Regions from separate parts of the Aeromicrobium phoceense genome, predicted to be linked through region 2. Evidence: riboswitches for the same ligand, from Rfam matches in the RefSeq annotation. Region 2 holds a riboswitch; each other region holds the start of a gene.

What was found. A riboswitch is a leader RNA that binds a small molecule or an ion and turns the genes downstream of it on or off. The one in region 2 is predicted to bind cobalamin.
Region 1: linked by a shared signal. The riboswitch ahead of H1W00_RS10685 (ABC transporter substrate-binding protein) and the one ahead of H1W00_RS04815 (prenyltransferase/squalene oxidase repeat-containing protein) in region 2 are both predicted to bind cobalamin.
Region 3: linked by a shared signal. The riboswitch ahead of H1W00_RS10655 (VWA domain-containing protein) and the one ahead of H1W00_RS04815 (prenyltransferase/squalene oxidase repeat-containing protein) in region 2 are both predicted to bind cobalamin.

Annotation. Positions count from the first base shown of each region.
Region 1 is NZ_JACEOG010000001.1:2,211,672-2,214,937, forward strand. Features, by position in the region: gene H1W00_RS10675 (precorrin-8X methylmutase) at 1-512, opposite strand, end outside; gene H1W00_RS10680 (sulfite reductase subunit beta) at 509-1,387, opposite strand; cobalamin riboswitch at 1,437-1,617, shown strand; gene H1W00_RS10685 (ABC transporter substrate-binding protein) at 1,673-2,701, shown strand; gene H1W00_RS10690 (FecCD family ABC transporter permease) at 2,698-3,266, shown strand, end outside.
Region 2 is NZ_JACEOG010000001.1:1,016,576-1,019,841, forward strand. Features, by position in the region: gene H1W00_RS04805 (acyl-CoA dehydrogenase family protein) at 1-817, opposite strand, end outside; gene H1W00_RS04810 (endo alpha-1,4 polygalactosaminidase) at 877-1,650, shown strand; cobalamin riboswitch at 1,671-1,822, shown strand; gene H1W00_RS04815 (prenyltransferase/squalene oxidase repeat-containing protein) at 1,899-3,266, shown strand, end outside.
Region 3 is NZ_JACEOG010000001.1:2,206,299-2,209,564, reverse strand. Features, by position in the region: gene cobM (precorrin-4 C(11)-methyltransferase) at 1-302, opposite strand, end outside; gene cbiE (precorrin-6y C5,15-methyltransferase (decarboxylating) subunit CbiE) at 299-1,507, opposite strand; cobalamin riboswitch at 1,578-1,722, shown strand; gene H1W00_RS10655 (VWA domain-containing protein) at 1,770-3,266, shown strand, end outside.

The DNA of each region.
Region 1 (3,266 bases), 1.2 Mb from region 2:
CCCACCGGGGTGCCGATGATCGCGGCCGGCCGCGGGCCTCCGTCGCGGAGCGTCTCGAGGAGGTGGAACAGCGCCGTGGGCGCGTTGCCGAACGCGACGACCGCACCGTCCAGCCGCTCGGTCCAGAGCGACACCGCGGCGGCCGACCGCGTGGTGCCCCACTCCTTCGCGAGCGTCGGGACGGCGGGGTCGCGCAGGAAGCACAGGACGTCGTTCTCGCGCGGCAGCCGGGCCCGCGTCACGCCGGCGGCGACCATGTGCGCGTCGGTGATGATCGGGGCCCCCGACTCGAGCGCGGAGCGGGCCGCGGACACCAGACCGGGATGGATCACGAGGTCCCGGGTCAGGTCGGTCTGACCGCACGCGTGGATCATCCGGACCGCCACCTTCTCGGCGTCCGCGGGGATGCGCGACAGGTCGGCCTCGGCGCGGATCGTGGCGAAGGAGTCGACGTAGATCGCGGCGCCGTCGGTGACGTAGTCGTAGCGGCGCGACGGTGGGGCGAGAGTCATGCGTTCTCCAGGTCGGGGACGATCAGGGTGCGCCACGGCGTCACCACGAGGCGGTGCGCTCCGTGCGCGCGGACCTCGTCGAACAGGCGGGCGTCGAGCCGGCCGTCGGGCACCGGCAGGTGCCACGCAATGCGGCCGTCGACCTGCTCGATCCTGCCAAGGTCCGGGGGAGCGCTGCTCACCCGGGTGCCGGGGTGGGGCTGCGACGGCGAGGTGAGCAGCGCCGCGCCGCCGCCGAGGAGCTCGTCGACGTGCCAGGGCGACTTCGCCCGGGCTCCCGCGAGCTCGACGAACCGCGAGGCGAGTGCCGCAAGGGTCTCCGCGGAGGCGGGCAGGGGGACCACGGGGCCCCACGATTCGGTGCCGACACGGACCTGGGCGGTGTCCGCGTCGAGGGCGACGAGGCCCAGGTCGAGGTCCCGGTCGAGCACGTCACCACGCCCGTCGTCGAGGACGAACAGGAAGCGCCCGGCCAGGGCCGCGAGGCTCGGCTCGGCGCACAGCCGGCGGTCGAGCTCCTCGACGACGGGTCGCAGGTCCGCTCGCCCGCCGGACCGGCCGGTGAGCGGCGACGCCATGACGTTGCGGATGCGCTCGTGCGACGTCGAGGGCATCAGGCCCGTGGCCATGACCGCGTCCACGACGGCGTCGGACAGGCAGCCGTCGTCGTGCGGGATCGCCCGCACCTGCAGGTTGGCACGGCTGGTCAGGTGCACCGTGCCGTCGCCGTGGTCCCGGGCGACGTCGAGGAGCCCTCCGAGGGCGTCGACTGACACGGCACCGCCCGGGATGCGGACCCGGATCAGGGCGCCGTCGTCGGCGATCCACGGGCGCAGCAGGCCGGGGCACAGGTCGCGTCGAGTCCGTCCGGTCACCCGGTCATGGTGTCAGGCACCCTCCTGGCGACGCATCGGCGGACGGGCTGCTACGTTCGTGGCGCCAGTCAAACTCAGCGATGAGCCAGGGAACCCGGTGAGAGTCCGGGACTGACGCGCAGCGGTGAGGGTGACGGGCGGGGCACGAAGCCACTGGACCGAGAGGTCTGGGAAGGCGCTCCGTCCGGTCGATCCCGAGTCCGAAGACCTGCTGGCCCTCACGGCGACCGCCGTTTGGTCCACCGGGCTTCGCGAAAGAGCCCCAGACCTCGAAGGACCGCGTCCGTGCGTACTCCATCCCGTCGTCCCCTCGTCCTGCTCGTCGGTGCCGCGCTCGCGCTGAGCGCCTGCTCGAGCAGCGATGCCACCCCCGATGCCGAGACCGCCGCGGGCTACCCGCGCGAGGTCGAGAACTGCGGTCGCACGACCGCCGTCACGGCCCCTCCCGAGCGCATCGTGTCGCTCAACCAAGGTTCGACCGAGATCCTGCTGTCCCTCGGGCTCGCCGACCGCATGGCCGGCACGTCCACCTGGACGGATCCCGTCATGGAGGGCCTCGAGGAGGACAACGCGAAGGTCGAGCGACTCGCGGACAGCACGCCCTCGATGGAGCGGGTGCTCCAGACCGAGCCCGACCTCGTCACCGCCTCGTTCGCGAGCGTGCTCGGCCAGGGCGGCGTCGGCTCGGCGGACGCCTTCGAGAAGCTCGGCGTCCCGACGTACCTGTCGCCCGCCGAGTGCGAGGGCAAGGAGAACGAGGGCGACGGCGACGGCGCGCGCACCGGCGTCCTCGAGATCGACACGATCTACCGGGAGGTCACCGAGCTCGCCGAGCTGCTCGACGTCGAGGCGCAGGGCGAGGAGCTCGTCGCCAGCCTGCAGGACCGAGTGGCCGCAGCGTCCGCGAAGGCGCCGGAGGACGAGGTCACCGTCCTCTACTGGTTCGCCAACAGCGAGGCGCCCTACATGGCCGGCTGCTGCGGCGGGCCCGGCATCATCACCCGGGCCCTGGGCCTGAAGAACGTCTTCGACGACACGAAGTCCGAGTGGCCCCAGATCGGCTGGGAGACGGTCGCGGAGCGTGACCCCGACGTCCTCGTGATCGGCGACCTCACCCGCAAGAGCCAGACGGCCGAGACGGCGAAGGCCAAGATCGAGTTCCTCGAGACCAACCCGGTCACCCGCGAGATGACGGCGGTGAGGAACCGCCGCTACGTCGCCCTCACCGGCGCCGCCCTGAACCCCTCGATCCGCACCGTCGAAGGACTGGAGCAGGTCGCCGACGCACTGGCCGACTTCGGCCTCTCACGGTGACGACGACCCGGCGCGCCTGGTTCCTGGGCTCCGCAGGGCTGGCCCTGCTGGTGGCCTCGGCCTGCATCGCGGTCACGATCGGACCCTCCGACGTGGGTCCGCGGTCGGTCGTGTCCCTGGCGTGGTCGCGACTGGCCGGGGGCGAGTCCGGGCTGAGCCGGATCCAGGAGGGCATCGTCTGGGACCTGCGGCTGCCGCGGACGCTGCTTGCGGCGGCCTGCGGTGCCGGGCTGGCCGTGTGCGGCGTCATCCTGCAGTCCCTGCTGCGGAACCCGCTGGCCGACCCATTCGTGCTGGGTGTCTCCTCCGGTGCCTCGACCGGAGCCGTGTCGATCGTCGTCCTCGGGGTCGGTGCGGGCGCGGTGGGCCTGGCCGCCGGAGCGTTCGTCGGCGCCATCGGGGCCTTCCTGCTCGTGCTCGTCCTGGCCGCGGCGGCCGGCGGGACCACCGACCGCGTCGTCCTCGCCGGGGTCGCGGCCACCCAGCTGTTCTCGGCGCTGACGTCGTTCATCGTCTTCACCTCCGCCGACGCGGAGCAGACGCGCGGCGTCCTCTTCTGGCTGCT
Region 2 (3,266 bases):
TCATGGTGAAGAAGCGCGCGTTGAGGCTGTCGATGGGGGAGGAGTAGACGCCGCCCTCGTCGACGTTGCCGTATCGGTTGAGCAGGTTGTCGCGGGGGATCCGCACCTCGTCGAACATGAGGCGGCCGTTGTCTACACCGCCGAGCCCGCCCTTGAACCCGCAGTCGCTGGTGGTGACGCCCGGCAGGTCCTCGCCGGCCTCGTCGCGGATCGGCACGACGAAGCAGTGCACTCCGTGGTCCTCGCCGAGGGTGATGAGGCGGGCGAACACCGCGGCCACGCGCGCATGCTTGGCGGCGCCGCCGATGTAGTCCTTGCGCGCCGACGGCGTGGGGGAGTGGACCACGAACTCCTGCGTCGCGGGGTCGTACGTGGCCGTCGTCTCGAGGCTCTGCACGTCGCTGCCATGACCGGTCTCGGTCATCGCGAAGCAGCCAAGCAGGTCCAGGTTGATCAGGGCCGGGATGTACTTCTCGTGGTGCCGCTCGGTGCCGAGGTTCTCGATCGCGCCGCCGAACAGGCCCCACTGCACGCCGGCCTTCACCATGAGCGACAGGTCGAACTGGGCCAGCATCTCGATGCCCGTGACGGCCATCCCCGGATCGCCGGTGCCGCCGTTCTCGGTGCGGAAGCCCGCGGCGGGGATGCCCGTGGGGACGAGCTGCTTCATCTGGTCGAGCACGCGCTCGCGGGCCTCGTCGAGGGTGAGCGAGTGGTCGTACGTCAGGTCCAGCTGCGCCAGCTCCGCCCGGCTCTGCTCACGCACGTGGCGCCACTTGCCGTCGATGGACCGTCGAAGTTCCTCACCGAGACTCATGGGCACAGGCTAGTGGCGGCGGCCCACCACGACACGGCGAAGACTGGTACTCCTGAGGCATGACCTTCCTGTCCTCCCTGCTGCTCGCGGTGCTCGCGGCGGTCACGCCCGTCACGCTCCCGCCGGCCGGCGGGGTCGCCGACTACCAGCTCGGTGGGGCGTACCGGCCCGCCTCGAAGGTGGACGTCGTCGTGCGGGATCGCACCGAGAAGCCCGCGCCCGGCGTGTACTCGATCTGTTACGTGAACGCGTTCCAGACGCAGCCGGGCAGCCTGCGCTGGTGGAAAAAGAAGCACCCGAGCCTGCTGCTGCGCGACGGCAGGGGACGCGTCGTGCGCGACGCCGGCTGGCCCGACGAGGTGCTGCTCGACCTGCGCTCGCCGGGCAAGCGCGCGGCCGCGGCACGGGTGATGCGGACGTGGTTCGCCTCCTGCGCCGATCGCGGGTACCGCGCGGTGGAGCCGGACAACCTCGACTCGTGGACCCGGTCGCAGCGGCTGATCCGGCGGTCGCAGGCGCGGGCCTACGCCAAGCGCCTCGTCACCGCCGCGCACGCCGAGGGCCTCGCCATCGCCCAGAAGAACACCGCCGAGATCAACGGCCGCAGGCTCGGCTTCGACTTCGCGGTGGCCGAGGAGTGCGAGGTGTACCGCGAGTGCGGCCGGTACACGCGGATGTACGGCCGCCGCGTCATCGAGATCGAGTACACCGACAACGGCCGCCGCGCGTTCACGCGCGCCTGTCGCGCGCGCGGGTCGAGGATCTCGGTCCTGCTCCGCGATCGCGACGTCGTCCCGCGCGGCGCGAAGGGCCACGTCTACCGCACGTGCTGATCCCGCCCTCGACGAGAGGGAAAGTCGGGGCTCCCGGCCTGTTAGAGTGCGCCTGAACAATCACCTTCCGCAGTGCCAGGGGAAGCCGGTGCGAATCCGGCGCTGACCCGCAACCGTGAGACCGCCCCTCGGGACGGCGAGCCGGAGCACCTGCCTGTCGGAACCGGCCACACGCTGTCGAGGAACGCAGCGGGCGGAGCTGATGACATCGGCCCCTTCCCGTCCTGTGCAGCGGGAAGGAAACCCCCATGAGTACATCCCTGCGTCGACGCGCCCTCGCGGTGCTCGCAGGCGGCGCGGTCGCGGTGTCCACCGCCGTCGCCGTCGCCCCCTCCGCCTCGGCGGCCTCCACCCCGTCCACCTCCGCGGCGGGCCAGTGGCTCTCCGCGCAGCTGACAAACGGCGTCGTCCACAACGACCAGTGGGACTATGACGACTTCGGTCTCACGCTCGACGTCCTCGGGGCCCTGCGCGCGCTCGGCGTCCAGCCGGCCGTCCAGCAGACGATCCTCTCCACCGTCACCTCCCGCGTCGACGAGTACGTCGAGTCGACCTTCAACGAGGTCACGACGTTCTACACGGCGTCGGCCGGCAAGCTCCTGCTCGCGGTCGACGCCGCCGGGGGCGACGTCGCCTCGGTCGGCGGTCGTGACCTGGTCGCCCAGATCGAGGCTGCCACGAACGACGAGACCGGCGAGTCCAGCGACACCTACGGACTCTTCGGCCAGACATTCGCCACCCGCGGCCTGATCGCCGGCGACAGCGACGAGGCCGCCGCGTCGGTGGCTTACGTCGCGGCGCAGCAGTGCGCGGACGGGACCTTCCGTCAGGTGCTCACGGCGCCCTGCCCTGAGGTGCCGGAGATCGATACGACCACGGCTGCCCTCAACGCCCTGGTGGACGCGCGCGAGGCCGGACTCGACGTCGACGCTGCGGTCATCGACCGCGCCGTGGACGCAATCGCCGCCGCCCAGGCGGCCGACGGCTCCTTCGTCGGCAACGGCGTCCCCAACACGAACAGCACCGGCCTGGCCGCCGTGGCGCTGAGCCGCGCGGGTCGTGCCGCCGAGGCGACGAAGGCCGCCTCGTGGATCGCCCGCCACCAGGTCACCGAGGCCACGGGCGGGAAGCTCGCCTCGGAGACCGGCGCGATCGCCTACGACCGGGCGGCCCTGACCGCGGGCACCGCGGACGGCATCGACGAGCTCGCGATCGACCAGTGGATCCGCGCCTCGACGCAGGCGGCTCCGGCCCTCGCGCTGCTCTCGTCGCCGCGTGCCGCGGCGGCCGTGCCGCGGTTCGCCCGCTCGGGCGGCACCGTCAACGTCACCGCGAGCGGTCTCGCCGCCGGCTGGAGCAGCACGGCGCGTGTCGCCGGTGGCTCCACCGCCCGAAAGGTCGTGCCGGCCGCGGGCCGCGCCACCTTCACGCTCCGTGTCCCGAAGGGCACCGCCCGTCGCACGGTCGCTGTCTCCGACGCCACCGGCCGGACGGTCGCCACCACGTCGGTCCAGGTGCTGGCCGCCAAGAAGCTGCGGGTCTCGTCGAAGTCCAAGGTGCGCCGCGCCAAGGTGCAGAAGGTCGTCGTGCGCGGCCTCGCCGCCGCCGAGCCGGTG
Region 3 (3,266 bases), 1.2 Mb from region 2:
TGCGCGGCGTCGAGCCGGCGTGCCTGCTCGTGCACGGCGGAGTACAGCGACGGGTCGCCCGAGCAGAGCCGGACGACCTCGAGGCCCTCCCCGTGTGCACTCACGAGGTGCTCCGTGATCTCGTCGAGGTCGAGGTGCTGCGTGTCGATCAGGCGGGCGCCCTCACGGCAGTGCCCCAGGACCTCGGCGTCGAGATAGGTGCCCGCGTAGAGGCACACATCGGCGGTTTCCAGCAGGCGCACGGCGCGCAGGGTGAGGAGGTCGGCGGCACCGGGGCCGGCCCCGACGAAGTGGACGGTCATGAGTCTCCCTTGGTGACGGACCACTGGCTGACGGCGCGCGCGGGCGTCCAGCCGGTGAAGGATCCGAGCGGCTCGGCGCGCTCGACGTGCAGGCGGACGAGCTCGCCGCCGTGGCGACCGTACCGCTCGAGCAGCACGGCCTCGGTCTCGGCGGTGACGCCGTGGACGACGAGGCGGCCGCCGGGCCGCAGGGCGTCCCAGCAGCTGTCGAGGACCCCGTCGACCGTCGCTCCCCCGCCGACGAACACCGCGTCCGGCCGGTCGAGACCCTCGAGCGCCTCGGGAGCCGAGCCCTCGACGACCCGGAGCCCGGGGACTCCCAGGGCGTCGGCGTTGCCGCGGACGAGCGCGACGCGGTCGGGTCGTGGCTCGACGGCGATCGCCCGGGCACTGGGCCACGCGCGCATCCACTCGACGCCGATCGAGCCGCTGCCCGCGCCCACGTCCCACAGCAGCTGGCCCGGAGCCGGCGCCAGCCGGGCGAGTGCACTGGCGCGCAGGTCGCGCTTGGTGATCTGGCCGGCGTGCTCGAACGCGTCGTCGGGCAGGACTCCCCCGGCCGCCCAGCCCGGGCCGGAGCCGCGAACCTCCACGGCCAGCAGGTTGAGGCGGGGCACGTCGGTGATGTCCCAGCCTTGCGCCGTCGACGTGGCCCGCGACTCGTCGGTGGAGCCGAGGTGGCCCAGCACGACCAGCTCGGAGTCGCCCCAGCCCAGGTCGGTGAGCAGCGTCGCCACGGCCGCGGGGGTGGTCTCGTCACTCGACAGCACCAGCAGCCGCCGCCCGGCGGAGAGGGCCGGGACGACGAGCCGGACATCGCGCCCGACGACGCTGACGACAGTCACCGACTCGGCCGGCCAGCCCATCCGCGCCCGGGCCAGCGCGACCGACGACACCGCCGGGACGACGGTGACGCGGTCCGGACCGAGCAGCTCGAGCAAGGTGGTGCCGATGCCGGACACGAGCGGATCGCCCGACGCGAGGACGACGACCGGCTCGCGCGCCTCGTCCAGCAGGGCGGGGAGCCGCTCGCGCAACGGCGAGGGCCACGCGACCCGGTCCTGCCCTGCAACCGCAGGGATCGCGTCGAGGTGGCGCCGCCCGCCGAGCAGGGTGGCGGCGGCCCTCACGAGCGACCGTGAGGACTCCGGCAGGCCCTCCCAGCCGTCGGCCCCGACTCCGACGACGGTCACGTGCGCATCCATGGTCGAGCACCCTAACCCGCCGGGTCCGCAGGTCGGGCCCCCTGCCCGAGGCCTGCCGGCGGCGTCTAGGGTGTGGTCGAAGGTTCGAGGTGCCCCACGGCCGATGGCCACGGGGAGAATCTGGGAAGCCGGTGAGAATCCGGCACAGGGCCCGCTGCGGTGACTCAGGCACAGACCTGGGAAGTCCGAAGACCGGCCTCGATCCGACCCGCGACGCTGCCCGCGTCGCGGACCGTCATGGCAGATCGAGCGGGAGCCCTACATGCCAACGCAGTACCCCTTTTGTGCCGTCGTCGGCTCCGACGACATGACCCTCGCCCTCACCCTCGTCGCGATCGACCCGCTCATCGGCGGCGTCCTCGTGCGTGGCGAGAAGGGCACCGCCAAGACCACCACCGTGCGCGGACTCGCCGACGTGCTGCCGCCGGTCCGCGCCTACCGGGGTGATCGGTTCTCCATCGATCCGGCGGACCCCTCCGCCGTCTCCCCCGACGGACCGTTCGACGCCGGGACGCCCGTCGACGAGCGCCCCGTGCGGCTCGTCGAACTGCCCGTCGGTGCGAGCGACGACCGCGTCACGGGCTCGCTGAAGCTCGACTCGGCACTGCGCGACGGCGTGGTCGAGTTCGAGCCCGGTCTGCTGGCCCGCGCCCACCGCGGCCTCCTCTACGTCGACGAGGTCAACCTGCTGCACGACCACCTCGTCGACCTCCTGCTGGACGCCGCCGCGACCGGCCGGGTGAGCGTCGAGCGCGACGGCGTCTCGGTCGAGCACGCGTCGCGGTTCGTGCTCATCGGCACGATGAACCCCGAGGAGGGCGAGCTGCGCCCGCAGCTGCTCGACCGGTTCGGCCTGACGGTCGAGGTCTCGGCGCCGCGCGAGCCCGAGCTGCGCGTCGAGGTCGTGCGACGCCGACTCGCGTTCGACGCGGACCCAGCCGCCTTCGCGGCCGCGTGGGCCGACGAGCAGGACGCGCTGCGCGCACGCCTCGAGTCCGCCCAGGAGCTCATGGGCGACGTCTTCCTCGACGACGACGCGCTCATCACGATCGCCGAGATCTGTGCCGCGTTCGACGTCGACGGGCTGCGCGCCGACCTCGTCACCGCGCGGACCGCCGCGGCTCACGCGGCGTGGCAGGGGCGCACCCACATCACCCGCGAGGACGTCCGCGTCGCCGCGCGGCTCGCCCTGCCGCACCGCCGCCGTCGCAACCCGTTCGACGAGCCCGGCCTCGACGAGGACCGCCTCGACGACCTGCTCGGCGACGACGAGCCCGACCCGGGACCCGACGACGACGGCCCGGGTGGTCCGGACGGTTCGGGCTCGGATTCCCCCCAGGACGGTCCCGAGGACCAGCGCCCGGCAGACGCCCCCGACGCCTCCCCGAACCAGGACGAGCAGCAGCCGCAGCCGGCCGGCGCCGGCTCGGTCGCCGCGGCCGGGGACCCCACCCGGGCGCGACTGCTCGTGGTCCGCGGCACCGGCGAGGGACAGTCCGGGCGACGCTCCCGGGCCCGCACGCCGCAGGGCCGCGTCGTGGGCCAGCGGCCCGATGCGGCGTCCGGTCGCCTCCACCTTCCCGGCACCATCGCCGCGGCCGCCCCGCACCAGCGGAGCCGCGGTGGACTGGTCGACGGGCGTGGCCTCGCGCTCTCGCCGTCGGACCTCCGCCGCGCCGAGACGGTCGGTCAGGAGTCCAACCTCGTGCTGCTGTGCGTCGACGCCTCGGGCTCGATGGCCGCCCGGCGCCGCATGGAG